One region of the Pseudomonas vanderleydeniana genome, then DNA from elsewhere that is predicted to be linked to it. Evidence: predicted binding sites of a transcription regulator. Region 1 holds the regulator's gene; each other region holds the start of a gene.

Region 1 (7,479 bases):
TCCGGTGCGCGATATCCGGACCATTGCCGAAGCCATCGCCAACAATGCCTCCAAGAGTCAAGATACTGCCGCTTTGGTTGCCGCCGTACGTGTCGGATTGTCCCGTGCAATCGTCCAAAGCATTGTAGGGCTTGACTCCGAGCTGCCTGTGATCACCTTGGAGCCAAGGTTGGAACAAATATTGCTCAATAGTCTGCAGAAGGCCGGACAAGGCTCGGAAGAAGGCGTTCTGCTGGAACCGAGCATGGCTGAAAAGCTCCAGCGTTCACTGATTGAAGCCGCCCAGCGTCAAGAGATGCAGGGGCAGCCGGTGATCCTGCTGGTAGCCGGTCCGGTTCGCGCGATGCTTTCGCGGTTCGGACGCCTGGCGGTACCTAGCCTGCATGTGCTGGCTTACCAGGAAATTCCGGACAACAAGCAAGTCACCATCGTTGCGACAGTAGGGCCCAACGGCTGAGGTAGTGGGTTATGCAAGTTAAGCGTTTTTTCGCCGCCGATATGCGTCAGGCCATGAAGCTGGTTCGTGACGAATTGGGCTCGGACGCGGCCATCATCGGCAACCGCCGGATCGCTGGCGGTGTCGAGCTGACGGCTGCGTTGGACTACAAGCTCTCGGCCCTGGCACCACGGGTGCCGAACATGGAGCTTGAGGACGAGCTGCGCAAGACCCAGTCGCGTATCGTCACCGCCCAGGCCGAGCTGAGCCTGCGCAGTGAGGGTGAAAACGATGGCAATACCAATCGCCAGCTGTTCGCCGGCTTGCCGCTGACCGCGGCCGAGCCACTGATCGAACCGACCTTCGACGAACCTCGTCGTCCTGCCCCGGCCCCGGTTGCGGCGGCCCCGGCGGTGGACCAGCGGGTCTTCGACTCGATGCGCTCGGAACTCAACGGTCTGCGTGAACTGCTGGAAGTGCAGCTCGGCTCGCTGGCCTGGAACCAGTTGCAGGGTCGCCAGCCGGAGCAGGCCAACCTCTGGCGGCGCCTGCAGCGCATCGGCCTGTCCGGTCCGCTGTCGCGCGACCTGCTGGCGCTGATCACCGATATCCAGGAGCCTCGCCAGGCCTGGCGCATGCTGCTGGCGCACCTGGCCCGGATGATCGTCACCCCGGAGGTCGAACCGCTCGAAGAGGGTGGGGTGATTGCCATGGTCGGCCCGGCCGGCATGGGCAAGACCACCACGCTGGCCAAGCTGGCCGCGCGCTACGTGCTCAAGTACGGCGCACAGAACATTGCACTGGTCAGCATGGACAGCTTCCGCATCGGTGCACAGGAACAGCTCAAGACGCTGGGGCGGATTCTCAACGTCTCGGTGACCCATGTCGATCCTGGTCAATCCCTGGCCCAGGCCCTCGATCCGCTGCTGCGCAAGCGCGTGGTGCTGATCGATACCGCTGGCCTGCAGGCCAGTGACCCGGCCTTGCGCATGCAGCTGGAAAGCCTGGCCGGCCGCGGGATCAAGGCGAAGAATTACCTGGTGCTGGCGACCACCAGCCAGAAGCAGGTGCTCACCGCCGCCTACCACAGCTACAAGCGCTGTGGCCTGGCCGGATGCATCCTGACCAAGCTGGACGAGACGGCAAGCCTCGGCGAAGTGTTGAGCCTGGCCATCAGCCATGAACTGCCGGTGGCCTACCTGACCGATGGCCCACGCATCCCGGACGATCTGCATTTGCCTCGTCGCCACCAGTTGGTGAGCCGCGCGGTCAGCGTGCAAATGCAGGAAGAACCCAGCGAAGAGGCCATGGCCGATATGTTCGCTGACATCTACCACAGCCCCTCCAAGCGAGTGGGGTGAGGTAACCATGAAGACGTTGCAACGCATCTACATCGATGGTCTGCCAGGCATTAGTTTCCTTCGGGAGCGCGCAGCCAGTTATGTGGCCTTCCGTCTACGCGAGACAAGGTAAGAAGAGAACATGGGTAGCATGCATCCCGTACAGGTGATTGCGGTGACCGGCGGCAAGGGTGGCGTCGGGAAGACTAACGTGTCAGTGAACTTGTCCCTGGCCCTGGCCGAGCTGGGCCGGCGCGTCATGCTGCTGGACGCCGACCTGGGCCTGGCGAATGTCGACGTTCTGCTGGGGCTGACCCCGAAGCGGACCCTGGCCGATGTGATCGAAGGGCGCTGCGAGCTGCGCGATGTGCTGCTGCAGGGTCCTGGCGGAATCCGTATCGTGCCGGCGGCGTCCGGCACCCAGACCATGGTCAACCTGAATCCGGCCCAGCATGCCGGCCTGATCCAGGCATTCAGCGATATCGGCGACAACCTCGACGTGCTGGTGATCGACACCGCCGCGGGTATTGGTGACTCGGTAGTCAGCTTCGTGCGTGCGGCCCAGGAAGTGCTGCTGGTGGTCTGCGACGAACCGACTTCGATCACCGACGCCTATGCGCTGATCAAGCTGCTCAACCGCGACTACGGCATGAACCGTTTTCGCGTGCTGGCCAACATGGCCCAGAGCCCGCAGGAAGGCCGCAACCTGTTCGCCAAGTTGACCAAGGTCACGGACCGCTTCCTTGACGTGGCCCTACAATACGTCGGCGCCGTTCCCTACGATGAATGCGTTCGCAAGGCCGTGCAAAAGCAGCGTGCGGTCTACGAGGCATTCCCGCGTTCGAAATGTGCTCTGGCGTTCAAGGCCATCGCGCAGAAGGTCGACACCTGGCCGTTGCCCGCCAACCCACGTGGGCACCTGGAATTTTTCGTCGAACGTCTGGTACTTCAAACGAGTGCGGGACCCGTGCTATGACTGCAAGTGGCTATCGCATGTATTCCAAATCGTCGCGTGACAGCCAGTATGAACTGATCGAGCGCTACGCACCGCTGGTCAAGCGTATCGCCTATCACCTGCTGGCCAGGCTGCCGGCCAGTGTCCAGGTCGAGGATCTGATCCAGGCCGGGATGATCGGCCTGCTCGAAGTCTCGACCAAATACGACTCGGGCAAGGGTGCGAGTTTCGAGACCTATGCCGGTATCCGCATCCGTGGCGCGATGCTCGATGAGGTCCGCAAGGGCGACTGGGCACCCCGTTCGGTACACCGCAACACCCGCATGGTCAGCGACGCAATCCGGGCAATTGAAGCGAAAACCGGTCGCGACGCTAAAGATCATGAAGTTGCAGCCGAACTCCAGTTGAGTCTCGATGATTATTACGGGATTTTGAACGATACCTTGGGCAGCCGCCTGTTCAGTTTCGACGACCTGTTGCAGGACGGCGAGCATGAAGGGTTGCATGAGGATGGCGCGAGCGCTCATCTCGAACCGTCGCGCGATCTGGAGGATGAGCGCTTCCAGGCCGCACTGGCGGACGCGATTGCCAATTTGCCGGAGCGTGAGCGGCTGGTGTTGTCGCTGTACTACGACGAGGAGCTGAACCTCAAGGAAATCGGTGAGGTCCTGGGGGTCAGCGAGTCACGGGTCAGCCAGTTGCATAGCCAGTGCGCAGCCCGTTTGCGGGGGCGTTTGGGAGAGTGGCGAGCGCGTTGACGGGGCAGTGTGTGGGGACACTGCGAACGAGACCGATGCAGCGTGTGACGGTGTATCGGCGGCTCGGCCGGTTGTGGTTTCCATGCAGTAGGGTACAGAGCCTTGTCGAGTGTTGTGCCGAATTGATTTAACAGCGCGTCCAGGTGCTGAAACGCGTTTAAGACTGCTTGGAGGTCGAATTGAACAAGAACATGAAAATCCTCATCGTTGATGACTTTTCAACGATGCGGCGGATCATCAAGAACCTGTTGCGTGACCTCGGGTTCACCAACACTGTCGAGGCCGATGACGGTACTACCGCCATTCCGGTTCTGAACAGTGGCAGCATCGACTTTCTGGTCACCGACTGGAACATGCCCGGCATGACCGGCATCGATCTGCTGCGCCACGTACGTGCCGACGAGAAGCTCAAGCACCTGCCGGTCCTGATGGTGACGGCCGAGGCCAAGCGCGAGCAGATCATCGAGGCCGCACAGGCCGGTGTGAACGGCTATGTGGTCAAACCATTCACGGCCCAGGCGTTGAAAGAGAAGATCGAGAAGATCTTCGAACGCATCGGTTGATGAAGTCCGCCACGGGGGCGCTATGGAGCACTACGAATCCTCTCTGGGCGATTTTGAATCGACCCTGAAAAAACATGCTCGTGAGCTGGTCGAAAGCCTTGAGAAAGGCCGCTTCGGCGACGCCGTGCAAATGATCCATGAGCTGAACCAGGCCCGTGACCGCGGCTTGTACCTGGAAGTCGGCAAGCTGACCCGCGAGCTGCACAGTGCGATCGTCAATTTCCAGATCGATCCCACCATGCCGCAGGCCGAGGAAGTTTCGCAGATCACCGATGCCACCGAGCGCCTGTCCTATGTGGTCAGGCTCACCGAGGCCGCGGCCAACCGCACCATGGACCTGGTGGAGAGTGCGACCCCCCGGATCAATGGCCTGAATGACGAGGCCAAGGCGCTGAGCGCCGACTGGGGACGGTTCATGCGGCGCGAGGTCGGTGCCGAGGAATTCCGTGCCCTGGCCCGGCGTGTCGACAGTTTCCTGACGCGTAGCGAGCAGGAAACCCAGGCCGTTTCGAGCGAACTCAACGATATCCTGTTGGCCCAGGATTATCAGGACCTGACCGGCCAGGTGATCAAGCGTGTCACGCAGATGGTCACCGAGGTCGAGAGCAACCTGCTCAAGCTGGTGTTGATGGCCAGCCATGTGGATCGCTTTGCCGGCATCGAACATGACCGTGAAGCGATCCTTGCGCAAAAAGATCCACAAAAACAAATGGAAAAGGGTGAAGGTCCGCAGATTCATGCCGATAAACGTGAAGACGTTGTGTCCGGCCAGGACGATGTCGACGATTTGCTTTCCAGCCTTGGATTCTAGGAGCACCCATACACATGAGCTTCGGCGCCGATGAAGAGATCCTTCAGGATTTCCTGGTTGAGGCCGGCGAGATTCTTGAGCAACTGTCCGAACAACTGGTCGAGCTGGAAAGCCGACCGGACGATGCTGACCTGCTCAATGCCATTTTTCGCGGTTTTCACACTGTAAAAGGGGGCGCCGGCTTCCTCCAGCTCAACGAGCTGGTGGAGTGCTGTCACATCGCCGAGAACGTGTTCGACATCCTGCGCAAGGGTGAGCGTCGCGTTGACGCCGAGCTGATGGACGTGGTCCTGGAAGCGCTCGACGCGGTCAACGGCATGTTTGGCCAGGTCCGTGAGCGCAGCGCGATCACCCCGGCGACGCCGGAGCTGCTGGCAGCCCTGTCGCGCCTGGCCGAGCCCGCCGGAGCCGAATCCGCGCCGGCGCCGGTGGCCGAGGTTGCCGCACCTGAGCCCGAGCCGGAACCGGTGGTCGAGCCTGTGGCTGAAACCCCGTCCGGTGATATTACCGACAATGAATTCGAACAGTTGCTCGACTCGCTCGGGGGTGCCGAGGCGCCTGCGCCAGCCGCCGAAGGCGAGGCCGAGAGCGATGAAATTACCGATGCCGAGTTCGAGTCGCTGCTCGACCAGCTGCACGGCAAGGGCCAGTTCGCGCCCGATGCCGTAGCCGCTTCGGCCCAGGCACCGGCTGGCGATGCCGCCGCCGAACAGCCTGACAATGGCGACATTACCGACGACGAATTTGAAGCCCTGCTCGATCAGTTGCACGGCAAGGGGACCTTCAAGGTCGAAGGCATCGATACTGCAGCTGCCGCCGCCCAGGCTGCGGAAGTGACAGGAGCCTCCGGCAGTGACCTGATCACCGACCAGGAATTCGAATCCCTGCTCGACGAACTGCATGGCAAGGGCAAGTTCACCGACGTGGCAGCGACGGCGACCGCCGCTGCTCCCGTGGCGGCCAAGCCTGCTGCCGCCGCTCCGGCCGCCGCACCGGCGGCCAAGGCGCCAGCCGCCGCTGCCGCAACACCCGCGCCAGCTGCCAAGGCGGCGCCAGCTCCGGCCGCCGCGTCGGCGCCTGCTGCACCGGCTCCGGCCCGCGCGCCAGCGCCAGCCGCGGGAGGCGCTGGCGACAAGCCAGCGGCCAGCGAAGCGGAAACCACCGTGCGGGTCGATACCGCGCGCCTGGACGAGATCATGAACATGGTCGGCGAACTGGTGCTGGTGCGTAACCGCCTGGTCCGCCTGGGCCTGAACAGCGGCGACGAAGCCATGTCCAAGGCGGTGTCCAACCTCGACGTGGTGACTGCCGACCTGCAGACCGCGGTGATGAAGACCCGCATGCAGCCGATCAAGAAAGTCTTCGGCCGCTTCCCGCGCCTGGTTCGCGACCTGGCCCGGCAGTTGAAGAAAGAGATCAATCTGGAACTGGTGGGTGAGGAAACCGACCTCGACAAGAACCTCGTCGAGGCACTGGCCGACCCGCTGGTCCACTTGGTGCGCAACTCGGTCGACCACGGTATCGAAGAGCCGGCCGACCGCGAGGCGATGGGCAAGCCGCGCAGTGGCCGTGTGGTCCTGTCGGCCGAACAGGAAGGCGACCACATCCTGCTGTCGATCTCCGATGACGGCAAGGGCATGGACGCCGACGTGCTGCGCAGCATCGCCGTGAAGAAGGGCCTGATGGACAAGGATGCGGCGGATCGCCTGAGCGAGACCGACTGCTTCAACCTGATCTTCGCCCCGGGTTTCTCGACCAAGACCGAGATCTCCGACGTGTCCGGCCGTGGCGTCGGCATGGACGTGGTGAAGACCAAGATCGCCCAGCTCAACGGCACCATCAATATCTACTCGACCAAGGGCAAGGGCTCGAAGATCGTCATCAAGGTCCCGCTGACCCTGGCGATCATGCCGACCCTGATGGTCATGCTCGGCAACCAGGCCTTCGCCTTCCCGTTGGTCAACGTCAACGAGATCTTCCACCTCGACCTGTCGCGTACCAACGTGGTCGACGGCCAGGAGGTGGTGATCGTGCGGGACAAGGCGTTGCCGCTGTTCTATCTCAAGCGCTGGCTGGTCAGTTCCGCAGCTCATGAAGAGCAGCGCGAGGGCCACGTGGTGATCCTTTCCGTTGGCACCCAACGCATCGGCTTTGTCGTCGATCAATTGGTCGGCCAGGAGGAAGTGGTAATCAAGCCGCTGGGCAAGATGCTTCAGGGAACCCCGGGCATGTCGGGCGCCACCATCACCGGTGACGGTCGCATCGCACTGATTCTCGATGTGCCGAGCATGCTCAAGCGTTACGCGGCACGGCGTATTTGATTCTGGCACGGCGGTAGGGCATGAGCCCGCCGCCGCGCCTAACGGAGTGTTTATGGTAGTCAAGGTCCTGGTGGTGGATGACTCGGGTTTTTTCCGCCGCCGCGTCTCGGAAATTCTTTCGGCGGATACGAGCATCCAGGTCGTCGGTACGGCGACCAACGGCAAGGAAGCCATTGATCAGGCGCTGGCGCTCAAGCCGGACGTGATCACCATGGACTACGAGATGCCGATGATGGATGGCATCACCGCAGTGCGGCACATCATGCAGCGCTGCCCGACTCCGGTGTTGATGTTT
Region 2 (7,479 bases), 680 kb from region 1:
TCGGTTTCTGGCTCTACCTGATGACCGACTGCATCCTGTTTGCGTCGATCTTCGCAGCGTACGCGGTACTGGTTAACAACGTAGCGGGTGGCCCGTCGGGCCACGACATCTTCGAGCTGCCATACGTGCTGGGCGAAACCGCCTGCCTGTTGCTCAGCTCGATCACCTACGGCTTCGCCATGCTGGCGTTGTTCAAGGGCAAGAAAGGCCAGGTACTGGGCTGGTTGGCGATCACCTTCCTGTTCGGCCTGGGCTTCATCGGCATGGAAATCAACGAATTCCACAAGCTGATCGAAGAAGGCTACGGTCCTAACCGCAGCGGCTTCCTGTCCGGTTTCTTCACCCTGGTCGGGACCCACGGTCTGCACGTCACCAGCGGCCTGATCTGGATGGCCGTGATGATGTACCAGGTCTGGAAAAAGGGCCTGACGCCGACCAACACCACTCGCCTGAGCTGCCTGAGCCTGTTCTGGCACTTCCTGGACGTCGTGTGGATCTGCGTATTCACCGTTGTTTACCTGATGGGGACCCTGTAAATGGCTAATGCACACCATTCCAGTGATGCCAACCATGGCAGCGTGAAGTCCTACATGATCGGCTTCATCCTGTCGATCATCCTGACTGCCATCCCGTTCGGCCTGGTGATGTACCCGTCGCTGCCCAAAGCCGCGACCCTGTGGATCGTGCTGATCTTCGCAGTGATCCAGGTGCTGGTGCACCTGGTGTACTTCCTGCACCTGGACCGCTCCGCCGCGCAACGCAACAACGTGATCGCGTTCATTTTCGCGGCGCTGGTGATCGTCCTGCTGGTAGGTCTGTCGCTGTGGATCATGTTCACTATCCACGCCGTCATGATGGCGAAGTGAGGTAAACCCGATGTCGCTCAAGCACTTTATCCAAATCACCAAACCGGGGATCATTTTCGGTAACGTGCTTTCTGTGGCGGGTGGTTTCTTCCTGGCCTCCAAGGGGCATGTCGATCTGGCCATCTTCCTGGCGGCCATGATCGGCACTTCGCTGGTGGTAGCGTCCGGTTGCGTGTTCAACAACTGCATCGACCGTGACATCGACCTGAAGATGGAGCGCACCAAGAACCGCGTGCTGGTCCAGGGCCTCATCTCCCTGAAGCTGGCGCTGGTCTACGCGACCGTCCTCGGCGTCGCCGGCGTGGCCTTGCTGTATCGCGTCGCCAACCCGTTGGCGGCGCTGTTCGCGGTAATCGGCTTCGTCATCTACGTCGGCCTCTACAGCCTGTATTTCAAGCGCAAGTCGGTTCACGGCACGCTGATCGGCAGTCTGTCGGGGGCGATGCCACCGGTGATCGGTTACGTTGCGGTCAGCAACAGCTTCGACATGGCGGCATTGACGCTGCTGGTGATGTTCAGCCTGTGGCAGATGCCGCATTCCTACGCCATCGCGATCTTCCGCTTCAACGATTACCTGGCCGCATCGATTCCGGTGCTGCCAGTGAAGCGCGGGATCGTGGTCGCCAAGAAGCACATCCTGCTCTACATCCTGGCTTTCGTCGCAGCGACGCTGATGCTGACTTTCAGCGGCTATGCCGGCATGAGCTACCTCGCAGTGGCCGCCGCCATGGGCATGTACTGGTTGTACATGGCCTGGACCGGCTACAAGGCGGTGGATGACACGGTCTGGGCACGCAAGCTGTTCGTGTTCTCGATCTTCACCATTACCGCCCTGAGCGTGATGATGTCCCTGGATTTCAAAGTGCCGACCGAGTTGTTGCTGACTTATGCGCACTGAGTGACCCGCATGACGGAAAAGCCCCGCCTTCGAGAGAAGAGCGGGGCTTTTTTTTGTCTGCCAGCGGGCCGCCTGGAGGGGATCAGTAGACCGACCGGGTGGGGCATGGGTGCAGGCCCAATGCCTCCCATGCTCGCGAACAGCGCAGAGGTATGGCGAAAGGCTTACACGCGCTGGCAGTGATCTCCTCTGTTGACGATTCCCGGGTAGGCTTAATCTACACCTACTGCTGCTGCGCAAGGATGTGTACAGCTTCAGGGACGACAGGCCCGGACCAGGACGGTCGATGACAGGAGTCGTGATGGGCAACAAAGAACCCGCTTAGGCGGGTTTTTTGTTGCCTGTGGAAAAGTGACGTTTCATTCATCCATTACCAGCACTCGATCGTGACGGCTGCCGGGTAAAGGGCGCCCTAGAGCGGTCGGGGCGGGCAAGCCGGCCTTCGGCCATTCCGGCGTGGATTGCCTGGTTGTCCAGCGGTGATTGCCGGCACCTGCTATTTTCCGAAGTGCACTTCAAGTTGTCATATCACTTGCCGATAGAATGCCAACCGTCGGCAGCCATGCCCACGCTACTTCACTTCGGATCATCCCAGGAAAAAGGCCGCCATGCTTCTTCGCCAAATGAATATCGCGCCGCGCGCAGCGCTCGGGTTTGCCCTGATTGCCGTTCTCGTGGCTTTCCTCGGCCTCTTCGCCCTGGAGAAAATGTCGAGTATCCGCGACAGTGAAGTGGCGGTAGAAACCCAATGGTTGCCGAGTATTCGCGGGGGTGACGAGATTCGCGAGCTGATGCTGCGCATCCGGACGATCTCCTTGCGCATGGCGCTGGACCCGGACCCGAAAAACGTCGCCACCTACCGCGCCCAGATGGATACCCGCGACAAGGAACTGAGCGAGAAGATCGTCGCCTACGACAAGCTGGTGACCACCCCGGAGACCCGGGTGTTGTACGACCAGTTCAAGTCGACCTTCGCCGCCTACCGTTCCGGCATCGCCCAATCGTTCACCCTGGCCGAGCAGGGGCGACGGGACGACCTGAACAAGCTGCTGCTGGTGGACATGAAGACCGTGGTCGATGGTTCCGGCAAGCAACTGAACGACCTGGCCGACCTGTTCAGCAAGCGGGTCGAGGCCGAAAGCGTGAAGTCCGAGGCGCATTACAGCAACTCGCGGACCATCGTCATCCTGTTCATCGTGCTGGCGGCCCTGGCCACCGTGGCCCTGGCGATGTTGCTCACCCGCAGCATCGTCAAGCCGCTGGGCGAGGCGCTGGGCGCTGCGCAGAACGTCGCCCGTGGCGACCTGACCCAGAATATCGAGGCGCGTGGCAATGATGAGGTGACTCATCTGCTCGAGTCGCTGGCGACCATGCAGCAGACGCTGCGCAACACCTTGCAGGGCATCACCGGTTCGTCGGTGCAACTGGCAACTGCGGCGGATGAACTGAATGCGGTGACCCTCAACAGTACCCGTGACCTGCAGCAGCAGAACAACGAAATCGAGCAGGCGGCCACCGCGGTCAACGAAATGACCGCTGCGGTGGAAGAAGTGGCGCGCAATGCCGTGTCCACGTCCGAAGCCACCCGCGAATCCAGTGAGTCGGCCCAGTTGGGCCAGGAGCGCGTCAGTGAAACGGCCGAGGCGATCAATGCCCTGGCCGGCGAGGTGGAGCAGACCGGTGAGCTGGTGCAGTCACTGGCTGCCCAGTCCCAGGACATCGGCAAGGTGCTCGATGTGATCCGGGCGATTGCCGAGCAGACCAACCTGCTCGCCCTCAACGCCGCCATCGAGGCGGCCCGTGCCGGTGAGAGCGGGCGTGGTTTCGCGGTGGTGGCCGACGAGGTCCGGGCCCTGGCCTACCGGACACAGCAATCCACCCAGGAAATCGAACAGATGGTGCAGGGCATGCGCAGCAGCTCGACCCAGGCTCTGGATTCGATGCAGGCCAGCTCCCGGCGCGCTGCCAGCACCCTGGTCCTGGCCGAGCGCGCGGGTGATGCGCTGAAGACCATCACGGCCTCGGTGAGCCAGATCCATGAGCGCAACCTGGTGATTGCCAGCGCCGCCGAGGAGCAGGCCCAGGTGGCCCGTGAGGTCGATCGCAACCTGGTGAACATCCGTGACCTGTCGCTGCGTTCGGCGGCCGGTGCCGACCAGACCAGTGCCTCCAGCCACGAGCTGGCGCAACTGGCCAACTCACTGCGTGGGATGGTCGGGCAGTTTCGCGTCTGACCGGCGCGCCTTGCGCCGGGCAACCAGGTGCCGGACCAGGGCGATACCGGCCATCAGCAGCACCACGCCGACGGCGATGGGCAGGCGATAGGGCTTGAGGTTACCGAACACCTGTTCGAGAAACTCGCCGGCCCAATAGCCACCGGAGGCGAACAGAGTGGCCCAGACCACCGCCCCGAACAGATTGATCAGACTGAAGCGCAGCGGCGACAGGCCGCTGGCGCCGATCACCAGTGGGCCGACCAGGCGCATGCCGTAGAGAAAGCGCACGGAAAACACCGACACCAGCGGGTGCCGCACGATCAGCCCGGTCACCCGGTCGATCGCCGCCTGCTGGCGGTGCAGACGCGGTAGCAGGCGGGCACCGAAGAAGCGTCCGGCCCAGAACAGCAGCTGGTCGCCGAGCATGCCGCCGAGGCTGGCCCAGAAAATCACCGTCCACAGTTGCAGCACCCCCTGGTGTGCCGCCACCCCGCCGAGTATCAGGATGGTTTCGCCTTCCAGCAGGCAGCCGATGAAGATCGCCCAATAGCCGTAGCTGGCGAGCAGGTAGGTGAAGTCGATGTGTTCGAACATAGGCGCAAGTCGATCCGTGTTGCAGTCCATGGGCAGCCGGGCGGAGCCCTTGTAGGGTCTGATCGGCCGCCGGGGCGAAAGTGCCCGGCAACCGTCTCAGAGCGGCTGGGCAGTGTCTTTCAGCTCGTTCGACTGACGCCCCAGCCATTCGCGGGGGCTTTCGCCGATCTTGCGACGGAAGGCCCGGGCCAGCGCCGAGGGGCTTTCGTAGCCGACCTCATCGGCAATCAGGGCGATCGGCCGCCCTTCGCGCAGGCGCTTCTGGGCCAGGCTGACGCGCCAGCTGAGCACATAGTCCGCCGGCGTCTGGCCGACCACCCGGTGAAAGTGCGCGGCGAAACTGGCGCGCGACATGTTCGCCTCCTGCGCCAGTTCGGCCACGGTCCAGGGCCGTTCGGGATGGTTGTGCATCATGGTCATGGCCTTGGCCAGGCGCAGGTCGGCCAGGCCCGCCATCATCCCGGTGGTCATGCTGTGGTAGGCCATCATGTGGCGCAGGAACTGGATCACCATCAGCTCGAACAGGCGGTTCATCACCGCTTCGCGACCGCAGTGCTCGGCGAAGGCTTCGCCGAACAGCCAGTCCAGCGTGCCTTCGATCATCGGCACGGCATCAAGTGGCATGACGATAGTCTCGGACAGGGCGACCGACAGCGGGTTGTCGATGCCCCCATCGAAACGCAGTGAGGCACAGACCAGTTCCGCCGCATCGGCCTCGCTGGCGACCAGGTGGTGGGGCAGGGGGCGGGGAATGAGGACCAGGCTCGGTTCCTCGATACGCAGCGTCCTGCCACCTGCCCCCAGGCTGAGCCGGCCGCTCTTGAGCAGATGCACATGGCCGCAGGGCTCTGTGCCATCGACCTCGATCGGGGCCTGCAGCGGACCGCTGTGGAACGTGTTGGCGGCGATGCCGAAGTGGGTCAGCAGGGTCGACAGGCGATCCATGAAAGGGGGTCTCGTAGAGTGATTTAGACGATCTGCCTCATATCATCGACAAAAAGACGCCATTCGTAAACGTGTTTTCGCCATCATGGCCCCACGTTCAAACCGCCACTTCCGGCAGGCCCGTCACTTCAAACGAAAGGAATTACCGATGAAAACGTCCCGTCTCTCTGCTGTGTCGAAACTCTTCGCTGCCGTTGCCATCGCCGCCGGTGGACTGTCCCTGGGCTGGAGTGGTTCAGCCTCGGCGGCCACGGAGCCGGCCAAGAAGGCCACCGTGGTCCTGGTGCATGGCGCTTTCGCCGAGTCGTCCAGCTGGAACGGGGTGATTGCCCGCCTGCAGGCCAAGGGCTACCCGGTGGTCGCCGTCGCCAACCCGCTGCACAGCGTCAAGAGTGATTCCGACTACGTGGCCGATATCGTCGAGCACACACCGGGGCCGGTGATCCTGGTCGGGCACTCCTATGGCGGGGCGGTGATTTCCAACGCGGTCCACGAGCACTCCAATGTCAAGGCACTGGTCTACGTCGCCGCCTTCGCTCCGGAGAAGGGTGAGACCGCGATCGAACTCTCCGGCCGCTTTCCGGGCGGTACCCTGGGCCCAACCCTGGCACCACCGGTGCAACTGAAGAATGGCACCGTGGATCTGTTCATCCAGCAGGACAAGTTCCCAGCCCAGTTCGCCGCCGACGTGCCGGCGAAGGAAGCGGCGCTGATGGCGGCGACCCAGCGGCCGATTGCCGAGGCGGCTCTGAAGGAAGCCTCTGGCGAGCCGGCCTGGAAGACCCTGCCGTCCTGGTTCATCTACGGTTCGGCGGACAAGAACATCCCCGAGGCCGCGCTGAAGTTCATGGCTGACCGTGCCGGCTCCCGGGAAACCGTGGATATCAAGGGCGCATCCCATGTGGTGATGGTGTCCAATCCGGACAAGGTCGCGGCGATCATCGAGGATGCCGCCAAGGCCACTGCGCAGTAACGCCACTGCCGAAAATGGGCAAGGCCTCAGGGCTTTGCCCATTTCTCCAGGGCGAATTCGACGAAACTGCGTAGCTTGGGCAGGCGGTAGCGGTCCTGAGCGTAGAGCAGGTTCATCGGTCGTGACGGCAGCTTGTAGTCGACCAGCAGCGGTATGAGTCGCCCCTCGCGCAGATCGTCGCGCAACAGCGCATCCGGCACCATCACGATGCCCATGCCGGCCAGTGCCGCCTGGTACAGTGCCGATGAGCTGTTGATGGTCATCGGACCGCTGACCGGTACCAGGATCTCCCCTTCCGGGCCGCTCAGGCTCCACTGTTTTTCCACCGTGCGCCAGTCATCTCCCGCCGGGTAGGCGAAAGCCAGGCAGTCGTGATGCTCCAGATCCTGGGGAACCTGTGGCGTGCCGCGTCGCTCGAGGTAGGCGGGTGAGGCGCAGACGGTCAGTGCATAGTTTTCCAGTGGCCGGGCGATCAGCGCCGAAGGCTCGGGGACACCCAGGCGGATCGCCACGTCGAAGCCGCTGTCGATCAGGTCTTCGCGCTGGTTGCTGAGCATCACGTCGAGCTTGATCCGTGGGTAGCGCCGAACGAACTCGCTCAGCGCCGGAGCCAGGCGCTCGGAGCCGAATGTCAGGGGGGCGGTGATCCGCAGGGTGCCGCTCGGTTCGCCCTGGACCTGTTCGGCCAGGCGCTCGGAATCGGCCACCAGGCCCAGTACCTCCAGGCAGCGTTGGTAGTAGGTGGTGCCGAACTCGGTCAGGCGCTGGCGACGGGTGGTGCGGTTGAGCAGCCTGACGCCCAGGCGCTGCTCCAGCGAGCGCAGGTGATTGCCGACCATGGTGGTGGAAATACCGCAGTCCAGGGCGGCGGCGGTCATGCTGCCGCTTTCCACCACTTTCACATACACCTGCATGGCCTGGAACAGATCCATTATCAATTCCTGCTTCAGAATGAATGAAGTTTTATCGAGTTTATCCAGCTCAGGT
Region 3 (7,479 bases), 2.1 Mb from region 1:
ATGGCGATGGTCTGGGTGCCGTCGAACAGCTCGAACCAGGCGGCCACCGCCAGCAGGCTGACGGCCAGCTCGATCACCGGGCGGAAGGCCGGGTCGTTGTGGTCCAGGAACAGCCCGATCAACGCGTTCGGCGCCAGCCAGAACAACATGGCGAAGGCCAGCATGATCGCCGCGCCGAAGGCGATGCCGACCCGTCCGGCCCGCCGCGCGTCCAGCAGTTGCCCGGCCCCGTAGTGCTGGCCGATGCGCAGGGTGATCGCGTAGGAAATCCCCGCTGGAATCATGAACGCCACCGAGACGATTTGCAGGGCGATCTGGTGCGCCGCCAGTTGCGTGCTGCCCATGGTGCCCATGCACAGGGCCGCGAAGGCGAACAGTCCGACTTCCACGGCATAGGTCCCGCCAATCGGCAGGCCCAGCCGCCACAGCTCACGCAGGTACTGCCAGTTCGGCCGTGACAGGCCCTTCAGCAAGGGGTAGTCGCGGTATGCCGCATTCCGCCGGATGTACCAGGCCAGGGCCAGTGCCATGCAGTTGGCGACGATCGCCGTGACCAGGCCGATCCCGGTCAGGCCCAGGTGGGGCAGGCCGAACATCCCGGTGATCAAGGCATAGTTGAGCAGGAAGTTGGCCACGGTGCCGCAGAGGCTGATCACCATCACCGGCGTAGCCCGCCCCAGCGCACTGGTGAAGCCGCGCAGGGCCATGAAGCTCAGGTAGCCGGGCAGGGCGAATGGCAGCACCATCAGGAACTGGCCGGCGGCCTGCACGTTGGCGGGTTTCTGGCCGAACAGCAGCAGGATCGGCTTGAGGTTCCACAGCAGCAGGCCGGCGCCCAGTGCCATGGCCCAGGCCAGCCAGAGCCCGGCCTGGGCCAGGCGGGTGACGCCTTCGGTGTCGCCGGCGCCATGGCGGATGGCGACCAGCGTGCCGACCGCGGCAATCACCCCGAGGCAGAAGATCGACACGAACGAATAGCTCGCCGCGCCGAGGCCACCACCGGCCAGGGCCTCGGGGCTGAGCCGGGCCATCATCAGGGTGTCGGTCAGCACCATGAGCATGTGCGCCAACTGCGAGGCGATCAACGGCCCCGACAGCCGCAGGATGGCCCAGAGTTCGGTACGTGCTGGATGCTGCATGATCATCGGACTCTCAGAGTGACAGAAGGGTTAAAGGACTGATTCTCGGCGCTTGCACGGCTTTGCACAAAGGGATAAAAACGATTGCTCGCATGATAAAAACTCATGCAGCCATTTCTGCCAGGTGCTGTTCCATCCCGTTCCCGGAAGGTCACTCATGTCCCGTCGCCTGCCCCCGCTCTATGCCCTGCGCGCCTTCGAGGCGGCGGCGCGCTACAGCTCGTTCACCCGGGCAGCGGAAGAACTGTCTATCACCCAGAGCGCGGTGAGCCGGCACATCCGCACCCTGGAGGATCATTTCGCCTGCCGGCTGTTTCAGCGCAACGGTCGCAACCTGCAACTGACCGAGGCCGCGCGGTTGCTGTTGCCGGGGATTCGCGAGGGCTTCGGCGCGCTGGAGCGGGCCTGCGATACCCTGCGCGCCGAAGATGACATCCTGCGCATGAAGGCGCCGTCGACGCTGACCATGCGCTGGCTGCTGGCGCGTATCAGCCGCTTCCGACACTTGCAGAAAGGCAACGAGGTACAGCTGACCAGTGCCTGGATGGACGTCGACAACGTCGATTTCAACCAGGAGCCGTTCGATTGCGCGGTGTTGCTCAGCAACGGGCATTTCCCGCCGGATTGGGAGTCCAGCTACCTGTTTTCCGAGTGGCTGATCCCGGTTGGCGCGCCCACCCTGCTCAATGACCAGCCGTGGGATGTCGAACGCCTGGCCGCCACCGAGCTGCTGCACCCGACGCCGGACCGGCGCGACTGGCGCAACTGGCTGGAGCGCATGGGCCTGTCCGAGCGGGTGTCCCTCAAGGGTGGGCAGGTGTTCGACACCCTGGAGCTGGGGATGATTGCCGCGGCCCGGGGTTATGGCGTGTCCATGGGCGACCTGCTGATGGTCGCCGAGGACGTCGCCCAGGGACGCCTCAGCCTGCCCTGGCCGACCGCCGTGGCCAGCGGCGAAAAGTACTACCTGGTATGGCCGAAAACCCGCCCCGGTGGAGAACGCCTGCGTCGGTTGAGCGACTTCCTGCAGGGCGAAGTCGCGGCCATGGAACTGCCCCGGGTCGAGCGGTTGGGTTGAATGCGTAATCCTTCGGTCAGATTTCTGGCAAATATCCCTCCGATTTGCTCAAGTATCTGTATGAGCAGCCGACTGTAGCGACATGGAACCTTCGTTCAGAAAGGCCTCTCACGACTCAACTTGAAAAAACCGGGTAGCGCCATGGGATAAGGATGACCCGGCTACTCGGTCAGGAGCTGTTCATGCCTCAACCCCGTGCTCGCATCGCCACGCAACTCGGTCTTGCGCTTTCCGTCATCCTGGCGGTGGTGATCAGCGGCAGTACCGTATTCGCCCTGCGTTCGCTGGACTCGGCCAACCTCGATACCCGCGAAGAGCATTTGGCCAGCGAAGCACGCCTGCTCGCCGACCAGTTGAATACCTTCCACGGCACCCTGCGCGAAAGCACCCAGCGCCTCAGCGGGCTGTTCGAGAAGCGCTTCAGCAGCGGCTTGAGCGCGCGCACCGATGAGCTGGTCAGCGTGGCCGGTACCCAGGCCCCGAGCCTGTACCTGCGCGACAAGCTGCTCAACAACGACTTCACCGAAGTCGACGACTTCAAGCAGATGACCGCCGGTGTCGCGACCCTGTTCGTACGCAGCGGCGAGGACTTCATCCGCGTCAGCACCTCCCTGACCAAGCAGGACGGCAGCCGTGCCATCGGCACCCTGCTTGACCACCAGCACCCGGCCTACGCCAGGCTGATGGCGGGCCAGAGCTATGTCGGCCGTGCGTTGCTTTTCGACCGCTACTACATGACCCAGTACACCCCGGTGCGTGACAGCAGCGGCAAGGTGTTCGCGGTGCTGTTCGTCGGCTTCGACTACACCGATGCGCAGAAGGCGCAGTTCGACAACCTCAAGCGTTTCCGCATCGGTACCACCGGCTCCCTGGCGCTGCTCGACGAGCAGAAGCGCTGGCTGGTCGCGCCCGCCCAGGTGAATGATCCCGAGCAGGCGGCCAAGGTGATCGCCGACCTGGCGAAGCAGCCGGGCCAGGGGCGCTTCTGGAGCGACAAGGGCGATGACGTCTACAGCGTCGCGGTACCTTTCGAGGACGGCCCGTGGTCGGTGGTGGCGAGCATGCCCAAGGCCGAGATCAGCGAGGTGACCTGGAGCGTCGGCATTCGCCTGGTGTTCGGCAGCCTGCTGGCGATGTTGCTGGCAGTCGGCGCGGCGGTCTGGCTGCTGCGCAGCAAGCTGCGTCCACTCGGTGACCTGGTGCACCAGGCGCAGGCCCTGGGGGCCGGCGACCTGAGCGTGCGGCTCAACGTGTCGAGCCACGACGAGATCGGCCAGCTGGCTGGCAGCTTCAACCAGATGGGCCAGGCGCTGTCGACCATGGTCGAACACATCCGCAAGGCCGCCCAGGAGGTCAACGGTCGTGCCCAGGCCTTGTCCGGCCTGTCGAGCGGGGCCTACGAAGGCATGGAACAGCAGTCCGGTGAAATCACCAGCATGGCCGGCGCGGTCGAGGAGTTCAGTGCCACCTCGCTGAACATCGCCGACAACATGAGCAACACCGAGCGCCTGGCCCAGGAAAACGCCCAGCAGACGCGTATCGGTCGCAGTTCGATGGAAGAGGCGTCCTCGTCCCTGGAGCAGATCGCCGCTGCGCTGGGCAGCACGGCGACCGTGATCAACACCCTGGGCCAGCGTTCCCAGGAAATCGGCGGCATCGTCGGCGTGATCACCTCGATTGCCGAACAGACCAACCTGCTGGCGCTCAACGCTGCCATCGAAGCCGCCCGTGCCGGAGAACAGGGCCGTGGTTTCGCCGTGGTCGCCGATGAGGTACGCAGCCTGGCGGGCCGCACCCGCGAGGCGACGGACGAGATTTCCAGCATGATCCACAGCATCCAGCAGGAAACCGGTCACGCCATCCAGACCATGGAGCAGGGCAACGCGTTGATGCAGGAAGGCCTGTCGCGTAACGCCAACGTCGCCTCGGCATTGCAGCGCATCGACGAACAGAGCCGTTCGGCCGGCCAGCAATTCGCTGCTATCACCACCGCCACCCAAGAGCAGAGCAGCACCGCGACCCTGCTCAGCAGCAACCTGCAGAGCATCGCCCTGGCCAACAGCGAACAGCGCGAAGTGGTGTCCAACCTGGCGCAGACCGCGCGTGAGCTGGAAACGCTGGCGGCGGAGTTGCGACAGGAGGTTGATCGGTTCCGTTGAGGCGGTGCCGGTCTTTAGATCCATTCGCGGGCAAGCCACGCTCCTACAGTACCGAGTCGTACATGGACCCTGTATACGACTCGGCACTGTAGGAGCGTGGCTTGCCCGCGAATAGTCCCTCAACTTCACCGCAGTACTAGCCATTATCCCGGCCATATCAGGCACTACTGGGCCGATACTGCAACGCCTCGGCCAGATGCTCACGGCTGATCCCCTCCACCCGCCCCAGATCCGCCAACGTTTCGATCGTTCCCACGCTCGGCGTGGGAATGCCTCCCAGGACGCTCGGCGTCCGTTCTTGCGACGCCGAGCGTCACGGGCTGCGTTTCCACGCGGAGCGTGGGAACGATCATCAACAACCAATGACTGGAGCAGGGCTTGTCGGGGCGCCGAATCGCCGCGAATAGGCCCTCAACCTCTCCGCGATATATCAGGCGCTACTGGGCCGATACTGCAACGCCTCGGCCAGATGCTCACGGCTGATCCCCTCCACCCGCTCCAGATCCGCCAACGTTTCGATCGTTCCCACGCTCGGCGTGGGAATGCCTCCCAGGACGCTCGGCGTCCGTTCTTGCGACGCCGAGCGTTACGGGCTGCGTTTCCACGCGGAGCGTGGGAACGATCATCAACAACCAATGACTGGAGCAGGGCTTGTCGGGGCGCCGAACCGCCGCGAATAGGCCCTCAACCTCTCCGCGATATATCAGGCGCTACTGGGCCGATACTGCAACGCCTCGGCCAGATGCTCCCGGCTGATCATCTCCACCTGCTCCAGATCTGCCAACGTCCTTGCCACCTTCAGCAACCGATGCGCGGCCCGCAGCGACAGGGTCAGGCGCTCGCAGGCTGTCTCCAGCCAGGTTTCATCGGCTGTGGATAACTTGCAGTGCTGGCGCAAACCCTCCAGATCGAGAAAGGCGTTGGCGCAGCCCTGGCGTTGCTGCTGGCGCAGGCGGGCTTCTGCAACCCGCTCGGCCGCCTTGGCCGTAGTGTTTCCCGGCTCCTTCACCGGGTTCAACGCCGTGGCCTCACGGGCTACGGTCAGGTGCAGGTCGATACGGTCCAGCAGCGGGCCCGACAGCTTGTTGCGATAGCGCTGGATCTGTTCCGGCGTGCAGCGGCAAAGGTTGGTCGGGTCGCCAAGATATCCACAGGGGCACGGATTCATCGCCGCCACCAACTGGAAGCGTGCCGGAAAACGCACCCGGTCGCGGGCGCGGGAAATGATGATATGGCCCGACTCCAATGGCTCGCGCAGTACTTCCAGGACCTTGCGATCGAACTCCGGCAGCTCGTCGAGAAACAGCACGCCGTGATGGGCGAGGGTGATCTCGCCGGGACGCGGCCGCGACCCGCCACCCACCAGCGCCGGCCCGGAGGCGGAGTGGTGGGGTTGGCGAAACGGCCGCTGCGGCCAATTGCTCAGCGGCACATGACTGGCAACCGACTGGATCGCCGCCACTTCCAGCGCCTCATGCTCATCCAATGGCGGCAACAGCCCGGGCAGCCGGCTGGCCAGCAGCGTCTTGCCCGTACCCGGTGGGCCGCTGAACAGGAGGTTGTGCGCGCCGGCAGCGGCAATCAGCAAGGCACGCTTGGCGGCGAGTTGGCCCTGTACGTCACTCAGGTCTGGGTAGGGCTTGGCCTGGTGCAGCAGGCCGTTGGATTCGAACGGCTTGATCGGCGCATGGCCATTGAGATGGGCGACCAGTTGCAGCAGGTGGTCGACGGCAATCACCGTCAGCCCGCAGGCCAGCGAGGCCTCTTCGGCATTGGCCAATGGCACCACCAATGTGCGTCCGGCCGCGCGGGCGGCCAGTGCGGCGGGCAACACGCCTTGTACCGGGCGGATGGCACCGGACAGGGCCAGTTCACCCAGGCACTCCATGTTGTCCAGTGTCAGCGCCGGCACCTGGATGCTGGCGGCGAGGATGCCCAGGGCGATGGCGAGATCGAAGCGTCCGCCATCTTTGGGCAGGTCCGCCGGAGCGAGGTTCAAGGTGATGCGTCGGGCGGGAAAATCGAGGGCCGAATTGAGGATCGCGCTGCGTACGCGGTCCTTGCTTTCCTTCACGGCAGTTTCCGGCAGCCCGACCAGGGTCAGGCTCGGCAGGCCGTTGGCGAGATGGGTTTCGACGGTGACGGCAGGGGCTTCCACGCCGACCTGGGCGCGGCTGTGGACGATGGCCAGGGACATGTTCTTTCCTTGAACGTGAGGCGGGTTTACTGCGTTTCTGGAAGGCTAGACGAGTGAGGGGGAGGGTTGAGCGCTTTTGTGTGTCCAGAAAAAACGCCTCTGAATGGCGCCATGCCTGTAGCACTGAGGCAGCGAGCCCACCGCAACTCCCTGTAGGAGCCGGCTTGCTGGCGATGGTGTCCTTTCTGTCCCTGGCGATTTTGCTGGATGGCCGCCTTCGGCGGATCGTCGGAAGGCCGCCCGCAGCAAGCCGGCTCCCACAAGGGGCAGAGAAGTGATTCCGGATTAAAGAAGGCCCGCGCATTTGCGGGGGCTTTTCTTTTTCAGCGTGACATTACTTCCCCCTGAAATCGGCTCATTTGGTGGCTGTGAATTCTCCGAACAGTTGCGCGACATGTCGCGCCACTTGGCGATGGTTTCGGTGCACCTGATCGAGTTGGCGCAAAGCCAGGTGGATGGGTTGCTGGATCAGCAGCACTGAGACACAGGGTAAACAGCCGCCATGGCTGATCGTGCCCACGCTCTGCGGGTGGGCATGCAGCCGGTGACGCTCTGCGTTACCAGGACGGGCGCAGAGCGCCCTGGGAGGCGTTCCCACGGGGACCGTGGGAACGATCGGATAGCCCCCATCGCTGATCGTGCCCACGCTCTGCGTGGGCATGCAGCCGGTGACGCTCTGCGTCACCAGGGCGGGTGCAGAGCCTCCTGGGAGGCGTTCCCACGCCGAGCGTGGGAACGTCGGAGTCTGGCCGCCGCAAAGCAAAAGGCCCGCTCAAAGGCGGGCCTGGTGGTTCAGGGGAAACTCAGCGGGCTGTCAGCGCCGCGTAGCTGTTCATCAGGTTGCGATAGTTCGGGATCCGCTGCGACAGCAGGTTGCCCAGGCCTTCGATGTCGTTGCGCCAGTCG
Region 4 (7,479 bases), 1.9 Mb from region 1:
GTTGGGTGCCAGCGCCACGTTCTGTTGCGACAGGGCGCTGTCATCGACGCTTTGCGGCGCAGCACTGATGCTGATGCGCACGGCGTTGATCATCTGGTTGTTGGCCCCGGCGGACTGGTTGACGCCCACCATGCCGGTGCCGTTGCTGAAGGAGTTGCCCTGGATGGCCGCCTTGGCGTTGATTGCCGTGTTGGCCGGGGTGTTGAGTTTCTGGGTCAGTGCGGTCGATGCGCCGGCGTTGGTGCCAATGGCGATCGCGCGACTGTTGATCTGTTGCTGCTGGTCGCCGGCGGCCTGGTTGAGCATGATGCTGCCCTTGTACTGCTGGCCGGAGTTGTCGATCAGGGCGGTGTCGTTGGCAACCACGCCGCTGTCGGCGAATGCATTGAAACTGCTGAACAGAGCGAGAAAAAGCAGTGTGCGATTCATCTCATTGTCCCTTGCCGATGGCGTTGAGAGCACCCATGCCGGCCGACAAGCCACGATTGACCGTATTGGCAATGCTTGCGCCGCTGCCACCACCGTGCCCGGCAGCCATGCCTGGGAGGCCGTTGGGATTATTCAGGGCGGGCATGTTGCCGGTATGGACCGTGATGACGCGGCTGACGGTTGAACCGGTGCTGATACCGGCGATATCGCCATCGCTCAGTTCCATGCTGTTGGTCAGTGAAATGACCCGGGCAGACGGGTTGGCATTGACGGTGGTGGGATTCGGATCGGGCTGCAGGGGGGGGCGACCATAGGCCTGGGGTTGCACGGTGCGTTCGAGGACGATCACACCGTTACTGCCACCGGCCTGGACAGTCAGGCTCAATAGCGAGCCGAGGGCGCAGCCGATCAGCAAGGTGCGGGTTAAAGCTGTTCTGGTAGTCCCCACGGCGGTGTTCCTTCTTCAGTGCGCTGGCCCTGTTCAGCGTTGGGAAGGAAAGAGCAGAAGCTGTGCCATTTTTTATTTTTTTATTTAAAACAATGAGTTGCTGTCCATGATGGGCGGTGACGGTTTTTTGCTGTTTCAGGCTTGAAACAGGTAGGCTCGGCAACCACGCTCGATTGTCGGGAAAGCCCCGTGGAATGGGGCTCTGAGGCAGGTGTATCAGCGGCTTAACACAACGGCGCAATTGGCCGGCAGGTGCTGAGTACGCCCGTCTGCGTGGGGGTGGGGTGTTTCATCAGCGGACACCTCGGTTGTAAAACCGCGTTTTGGCGCTTTCAGCGAGGGTTACGATTGCAGCAGCCGTTCAACTGCCTTCATCGCCTGCTCATGGCGCTCCTGCCAGTCGCCTCCGAGCACCTCGACGGCCTGCCGGTGGCGCGTCAGCCAGGCCAGGCTGGCGTCGAAGAAGGCACGACGCTCCTGCAGGTCGGGTTGGCAACGCAGGCCGTCGCCGACCCAGCCGACCCCATCGGGATCGAGCAGCAGGTGCAGGTCATAGTGGCGGGCGAGCAGGGCGGGTTCGAGCCAGTCCGGGCAGTCGCCAAACAGCGTCTGGCTCCAGAGGATGTTGCTCAGCAGATGGGTGTCGAGGATCAGCAGCGACGGCTGCCGTGCCCGGGCCTGGTCTTCCCACTCCAGCTGTCCACGGGCGATGGTCGGGATATCGGCCAGGCAGGTGTCACGCTGCTCCTGCTCCATGAAGTGCCGCACGTACTCACCCACCAGCAGCCCGCCAAAACGTTCGTGCAGGGCTTCGGACAACCAGCTCTTGCCACTCGACTCGGGGCCGGCGAGGACTACGACCTTCACGCCTGCAGCGCCGGGTCGGTACGCCACTGGCGCCAGCCTTGCACCGCGAGCAGTGTGAACAGGGCATAGAGGGCGGCGGTCAGGTACAGGTCCTTGTAGATGAACAGCCCGACGAAGATCACATCGACTACGATCCACAGAGGCCAGCATTGCAGGCGCTTCTGTGCCATCCACAGCTGGGCGACGAGGCTGAAGGCGGTCAGTGCGGCATCGAGCCAGGGCTGCGCAGCGTCGGTCCAGGTGGCCATGGCCGCGCCGAGCAGCAGGCTACCCAGTGCACCGACGGCGAGCCCGGCGAGCAGGGCCTGTGGACCGAGGCTGGAGACCTCGCGGCCCTGGTGAACGGCGCCGCCGCGGGTCCATTGCCACCAGCCATAGAGTTGCAGCACGGCGTAGACCACTTGCAGCAGCATGTCCGAGTAGAGCTTCACGTCGAAGAAGATCCAGGTGTAGAGCAGCACCATGACCAGGCCAATGGGCCAGCACCAGGGGTTCTGCCGGACCGTCAGCCAGACGGAAATCGCGCCGAGCGCAGCGGCAAACAGTTCAAGCCCGGACATGGGAACCTCTGGGTCGCAAGGAAAAGGGCGGATTGTACCCAGAGTGGGGAGGGGAAGGGAGGGGCGGTGCCGGGTTTTAGGGCCCGGTTCATCTCGAACAGGGCCCTCCATGCCCACCTCAGATGCGGAACTGGCGCAACAATCCGTTGAGTTGTTCGCTCAGGACCTTGAGCCGGTCACTGTCGGCGCTCGACTGTTCGGCTGCCAGGGCGGTGTTGTGGGACAGTCCTGCCGCTTCGGTGACGTTCTGGTTGATTTCCTCGACCACGTGAGCCTGTTGCAGGGTCGCGCTGGCAATCGAGGCGTTGAGGCCGTTGAGGTTGCGCAGTGCCTGGCTGATGGCATTCAGGCTTTCGCCAGCCAGCCCGGCCAGCTCGATGGTCTGTTGCGAGACGCGGCTGCTGTCGCCGATGACTTTCACCGCAGCCTCGGAGTGGTTCTGCAGGCGTTCGATCATCGCCTGGATCTCGGCCGTGGACTGCTGCGTGCGCTGAGCCAGCAGGCGCACCTCGTCGGCCACTACCGCAAAGCCGCGTCCCTGCTCCCCGGCCCGTGCAGCCTCGATGGCAGCGTTCAGGGCGAGCAGGTTGGTCTGCTCGGCGATCGAGCGGATCACTTCCAGGACACTGCCGATCTGGGTGCTTTCCGCCGCCAGGGTACGGATCACCTCGACCGCCTGGGCGATGGTGCCGGACAACTGGTCGATCTGCTGCAGGCTATTGTCGATGTTCAACTGGCCCTGGCGCGCCTGGCCTTCGGCATCACGTACTTCACTGGCGGCCTGTTCGGCGTTCTTGGCGACATCCTGTACACCGTAGGTGACCTGGTTGATCGCCGTGGCCACCAGCTCCATCTGCTGCGATTGCTGCTGGCTGCGCGACTGCGACTCAATGGCACTGCTGCCCAGGTCGCTGGAGGATTGCCCCAGCTCGCTGGCCGAAACCTGCAACTGGCTGACCACGCCGCGCAGCTTGCTGGTGAAGGCGTTGAAGTGCCGGGCCAGTTCGGTCACCTCGTCCTGGCCGTGGGTATCGAGGGTACGGGTCAGGTCGCTTTCGCCACTGGCGATGTTGGCCATTGCGTGGACCGACTCCTGCAAGGGATGAAGGATACTGCGACCGATCAGCAGGACCAGGGCGCTGAGCAGCACGGCAATCGCCAGGCCGATCATCGATGCATTGCGCACCTGCCCATAGAACTCGGCCTGCACATCGTCGACATAGACGCCCGAACCGATGATCCAGCCCCACGGTTCGAACAACTGGACATAGGAGGTTTTCTGCACCGGGGCGCTGGCCCCCGGCTTCGGCCAGCGATAGTCGATCATGCCGCGGCCCTTGGCCTTGGCCAGGGCCACCATTTCATTGAACAGTGCGTAGCCATCGGGATCCTTGATGCCGGACAGGTCCTGCCCCTCGAGCTTGGGGTTGGCCGCGTGCATGACCATGACCGGCCGCAGGTCGTTGATCCAGAAATAGTCGTTCTGGTCGTAACGCAAGCCGCGTATCACATTCATGGCCTGTTTCTGCGCGGCTTCGCGGCTCAGCGTACCGGCAGTTTCCTGGGCATGGTAGTAATCGAGGATGCCACTGGCGGCCTGGACCACGTGCTGGGTCTTCTGCGCCTTGGCCTGGTAGAGGTTGTCATGGGTCTGCTTGAGCATCAGCAGCCCCTGGGTCAGCAGCATCGCCACCGCCAGGATCAGGATGAGCCACAAGCGTCGACTGATCGACACGCTGCGCAAGCTTTTCATAAGACCACCGTTCCTTTTTTCTTGTTGTGTCGCCAGGGACTTTATAGCAGCAGGTTTTATCCGCGTTGCACAGCCTCCTTATGGCTACTATCGAGGCAGCGATAAACAGGCATGTCTGATAGGATTTCGGCCCAATCTCGGCAAACCTGAGTTGATGTTTGATTTTTCAGGCATTTTTCACGGTTTTCCGACGGGCTGGGCAACAGACTTGCCGGTGGATCGCCGATCTTGCGATCGGCCGCTTTCGATTTTTGTAGGGATCCGCGGGAGCGGTCCTTGAGGGGGAATGATGGATCTTTGGACCGCCGCGCAGGCGCTGATATTGGGTATTGTCGAGGGCTTGACGGAGTTTCTGCCGATTTCCAGCACCGGCCACCAGATCATCGTCGCGGATCTGCTCGGTTTTGGCGGTGAACGGGCGATTGCCTTCAACATCATCATCCAGCTCGCCGCGATCCTGGCGGTGGTCTGGGAGTTTCGCCAGAAGATCTTCACGGTGGTGCGGGACCTGCCCCGGCAGCGCAGCGCCCAGCGCTTTACGCTCAACCTGCTGGTGGCCTTCATGCCGGCGGTGATTCTTGGCGTATTGTTCAAGGAGGTGATCGCCACCTACCTGTTCAACCCGATCACCGTGGCCTCGGCACTGGTGGTGGGCGGGGTGATCATTCTCTGGGCCGAGCGTCGCGAGCACACCGTGCACGCCGAAACGGTCGATGACATTCGCTGGCAGGATGCGCTGAAGGTCGGTTTCGCCCAGTGTCTGGCGATGATCCCGGGGACCTCCCGTTCCGGCGCGACCATCATTGGCGGCCTGCTGTTCGGCCTGTCGCGCAAGACGGCCACCGAGTTCTCGTTCTTCCTCGCCATGCCGACCATGGTCGCGGCCGCGGTGTACTCCGCCTACGGCTTCCGCCACCAGTTCCAGATGGCCGACCTGCCGGTGTTCGCGGTGGGCTTCGTCACCTCCTTCGTGTTCGCGATGATCGCCGTGCGCGGCCTGCTGAAATTCATTGCCAGCCACAGCTATGCGGCGTTCGCCTGGTACCGGATCGTCTTCGGCCTGGTCATCCTCGCCACCTGGCAATTCGGCTGGGTCGACTGGTCGACCAAGGGATGAGGAAGGCGAACGCTGCCGAGGGCGCCCGGCCAGCCACCACTGGCCGGGTCCGCCAGCTCCGGCTCAAGCTCGTCGTCGGGCTGTTGCTGTGTGTCTTGCCGGGCGTCGGTGTGTTGCGCCTGTGGCTGGGTGAGGGAACCCGTTGGCCACTGTGGGCCTATGGGATCGCCAGCCTGCTGGCGTTCGTTCTGTATTGGGACGACAAGCGCAAGGCGCGCAATGACGCCTGGCGCATCCCGGAAAAGGTGCTGCATGGCGTCGAACTGCTGGGCGGCTGGCCCGGGGCGCTGATCGCCCAGCAGGCCTTTCGGCACAAGACCCGCAAGCTGTCGTTCCAGGTGGTGTTCTGGCTGATTGTGCTGGTGCACCAGGTGTTCTGGATCGACCGGCTGTTTCTCGACGCCACCCTGGCTCACCTGTCCTTTTTATAGGACAGCGCTACAGCAGCAGGCCAACCTGGCTGCGCTTGGGCAGCTTGGCGACCACCAATTGGTGGGAGCGGCGCAGCAGGTCCTGCAGTTCCTCGCCGCCCAGCGGGTAGGGAGCGTTCATGCTGATCCAGAAAGCCCGTGCCAGATAGGGCGCGGGACGGATGCCCGGACGATCGACATGACCGAGGAACAGCTCCTTGTCGACCTTGAACGACAACGTGTCGCCGCTGAGATTGAGCAGGGCGAACATCTTGCTTCCGGCAACCGAGAACACCCGGACGCCACCCCACTTGTAGTCTTCCCGGGCTCCTGGCAGGTCAAGGCAGAAGCGCGCGACGGCTTCCTGGTTCATGCTGGATCCTTTCATAGTGCTCTGTCTCCACATTCCCTGAAGGCTTCGGCCAGGTGATCGATCCAGGCCCGTACCGCTGGCAGCAACCCACGCCTATGCGGGTAGACGGCCTGCAACCAGCCCCCCGGTAGCGACCACTCGGGCAGGATGCGCACGAAGGTGCCATTGGCCAGTTCTTCCTCGCAGTAGAGCATGGGCAGTACCGTGAAGCCCAGTCCGGCCGAGGCACAGGCCTTGCGCACGATGAAATCATCCACGCCCAGCCGGGCCTCGAGCGCCAGATCGCGCTTCTGTCCGCGTTCGTCCAGCAGGCTGAGGTGGACCTGGCGATCGGCTTCCAGGGCGCCGAGGGCAGGGGCCTTCATCAGGTCCTCGAGGCTGTCGATCGGGTGCTGTTGCAGGAAGGCCGGGGTGGCGAGCATGAAAGTCTGCGCCTGACGCAGTCGACGGGTGACCAGCGACGGGTCTTCGTCGCCATGTTCACGTACGCGCAGGGCGACGTCGATGCCTTCCGTGACCAGGTCGACCCGGCGGTTGACCATCACCACTTCCAGTTGCACCAGCGGGTGGGCCGCGAGGAAGCTGGCAATCACCCGCGGCATGAATTCCTGGGCGAGTCCGATCGGGCAGGATACCCGCAACCGCCCGCGGGGCTCGCTGGACATGCTGGCGACGGCCTCATCGGCCATTTCCGCCTCCAGCAGCATGGCCTGGCAATGGCGCAGGTAGCGTTCGCCGACGGCGGTCAGTTTCAGTTGTCGCGTGGTACGTTGCAGCAGGCGGGCGCCGAGGCGTTCTTCCAGCTCGGCAATCCGTCGCGACAGGCGCGACTTGGGAATCCCCAGCAGACGGCCGGCCGCCGCGAAACCACCGGCTTCCACGACCTTGGCGAAGTAATAGAGATCGTTGAGATCCTGCATGGTGTGAACATTCCGGTCGTTCTATTAATGGGACAATCTATCGCATTTAGAGCGGCTAATCATTTATTGAGTTCGCAAGTAGGATTATCCCATCTTGATCGCCAAGTGGCGATCCTCACTTGGAGAACCGACATGAAACTCTTGCACATCGATTCCAGCATCCTGGGTGACCACTCGGCTTCGCGCCAACTGAGCCAAAGCGTGGTCAAGGCCTGGCAGGCCGCCGAACCTTCGAGCGTGGTGACCTACCGTGACCTGGCCAATGATGCCATCAGCCACTTCTCCAGCCTGACCCTGGCTGCCGGTGGTACCGCTGCCGAACTGCGTGATGCCGCCCAGCGTCACGAAGCCGAGCTCAGCGCCGCGACCCTGGAAGAGTTCCTGGCCGCCGATGCCATCGTCATCGCCGCGCCGATGTACAACTTCAGCGTGCCTAGCCAACTGAAGGCCTGGATCGACCGCATCGCCGTGGCCGGCAAGACTTTCCGCTACACCGAGAATGGCCCTGAAGGCCTGGCCGGTGGCAAGAAGGTCGTGATCGTTTCGACTTCCGGTGGCCTGCATGTGGGCCTGCCGACCGGTGTCGGCCATGAAGACTACCT

What was found. The regulator FliA, encoded in region 1, starts transcription of late flagellar genes. The targets are predictions, from matches to a motif close to CTAAAGTTTNNNNNNNNNNNGCCGNTAA.
Region 2: a site for FliA is predicted at 2,279-2,306, ahead of HU752_RS06050 (methyl-accepting chemotaxis protein). Genes of this name have one in related genera too.
Region 3: a site for FliA is predicted at 2,265-2,292, ahead of HU752_RS31645 (methyl-accepting chemotaxis protein). Genes of this name have one in related genera too.
Region 4: a site for FliA is predicted at 4,181-4,208, ahead of HU752_RS17615 (methyl-accepting chemotaxis protein). Genes of this name have one in related genera too.

The regions. Positions count from the first base shown of each region.
Region 1 is NZ_CP077093.1:2,040,740-2,048,218, forward strand. Features, by position in the region: gene flhA (flagellar biosynthesis protein FlhA) at 1-457, shown strand, start outside; gene flhF (flagellar biosynthesis GTPase FlhF) at 469-1,797, shown strand; gene fleN (flagellar synthesis regulator FleN) at 1,919-2,752, shown strand; gene fliA (RNA polymerase sigma factor FliA) at 2,749-3,489, shown strand; gene HU752_RS09245 (chemotaxis response regulator CheY) at 3,681-4,052, shown strand; gene HU752_RS09250 (protein phosphatase CheZ) at 4,075-4,863, shown strand; gene HU752_RS09255 (chemotaxis protein CheA) at 4,878-7,184, shown strand; gene HU752_RS09260 (protein-glutamate methylesterase/protein-glutamine glutaminase) at 7,237-7,479, shown strand, end outside.
Region 2 is NZ_CP077093.1:1,358,384-1,365,862, forward strand. Features, by position in the region: gene HU752_RS06035 (cytochrome o ubiquinol oxidase subunit III) at 1-536, shown strand, start outside; gene cyoD (cytochrome o ubiquinol oxidase subunit IV) at 537-866, shown strand; gene cyoE (heme o synthase) at 877-1,764, shown strand; gene HU752_RS06050 (methyl-accepting chemotaxis protein) at 2,373-3,998, shown strand; gene HU752_RS06055 (DedA family protein) at 3,963-4,574, opposite strand; gene HU752_RS06060 (AraC family transcriptional regulator) at 4,671-5,519, opposite strand; gene HU752_RS06065 (alpha/beta fold hydrolase) at 5,668-6,492, shown strand; gene HU752_RS06070 (LysR family transcriptional regulator) at 6,519-7,424, opposite strand.
Region 3 is NZ_CP077093.1:7,017,080-7,024,558, reverse strand. Features, by position in the region: gene HU752_RS31655 (NorM family multidrug efflux MATE transporter) at 1-1,145, opposite strand, end outside; gene HU752_RS31650 (LysR substrate-binding domain-containing protein) at 1,297-2,217, shown strand; gene HU752_RS31645 (methyl-accepting chemotaxis protein) at 2,400-4,376, shown strand; partial or broken gene HU752_RS32350 (magnesium chelatase subunit ChlI family protein) at 4,807-4,890, opposite strand; gene HU752_RS31640 (YifB family Mg chelatase-like AAA ATPase) at 5,080-6,573, opposite strand; gene HU752_RS31635 (hypothetical protein) at 6,902-7,054, shown strand; gene ycaC (isochorismate family cysteine hydrolase YcaC) at 7,377-7,479, opposite strand, start outside.
Region 4 is NZ_CP077093.1:3,912,690-3,920,168, reverse strand. Features, by position in the region: gene fapB (fibril amyloid subunit FapB) at 1-429, opposite strand, end outside; gene fapA (functional amyloid chaperone FapA) at 431-877, opposite strand; gene HU752_RS17625 (AAA family ATPase) at 1,220-1,744, opposite strand; gene pnuC (nicotinamide riboside transporter PnuC) at 1,741-2,304, opposite strand; gene HU752_RS17615 (methyl-accepting chemotaxis protein) at 2,423-4,057, opposite strand; gene HU752_RS17610 (undecaprenyl-diphosphate phosphatase) at 4,347-5,174, shown strand; gene HU752_RS17605 (DUF1294 domain-containing protein) at 5,171-5,605, shown strand; gene HU752_RS17600 (MmcQ/YjbR family DNA-binding protein) at 5,613-5,957, opposite strand; gene HU752_RS17595 (LysR substrate-binding domain-containing protein) at 5,969-6,877, opposite strand; gene HU752_RS17590 (FMN-dependent NADH-azoreductase) at 7,010-7,479, shown strand, end outside.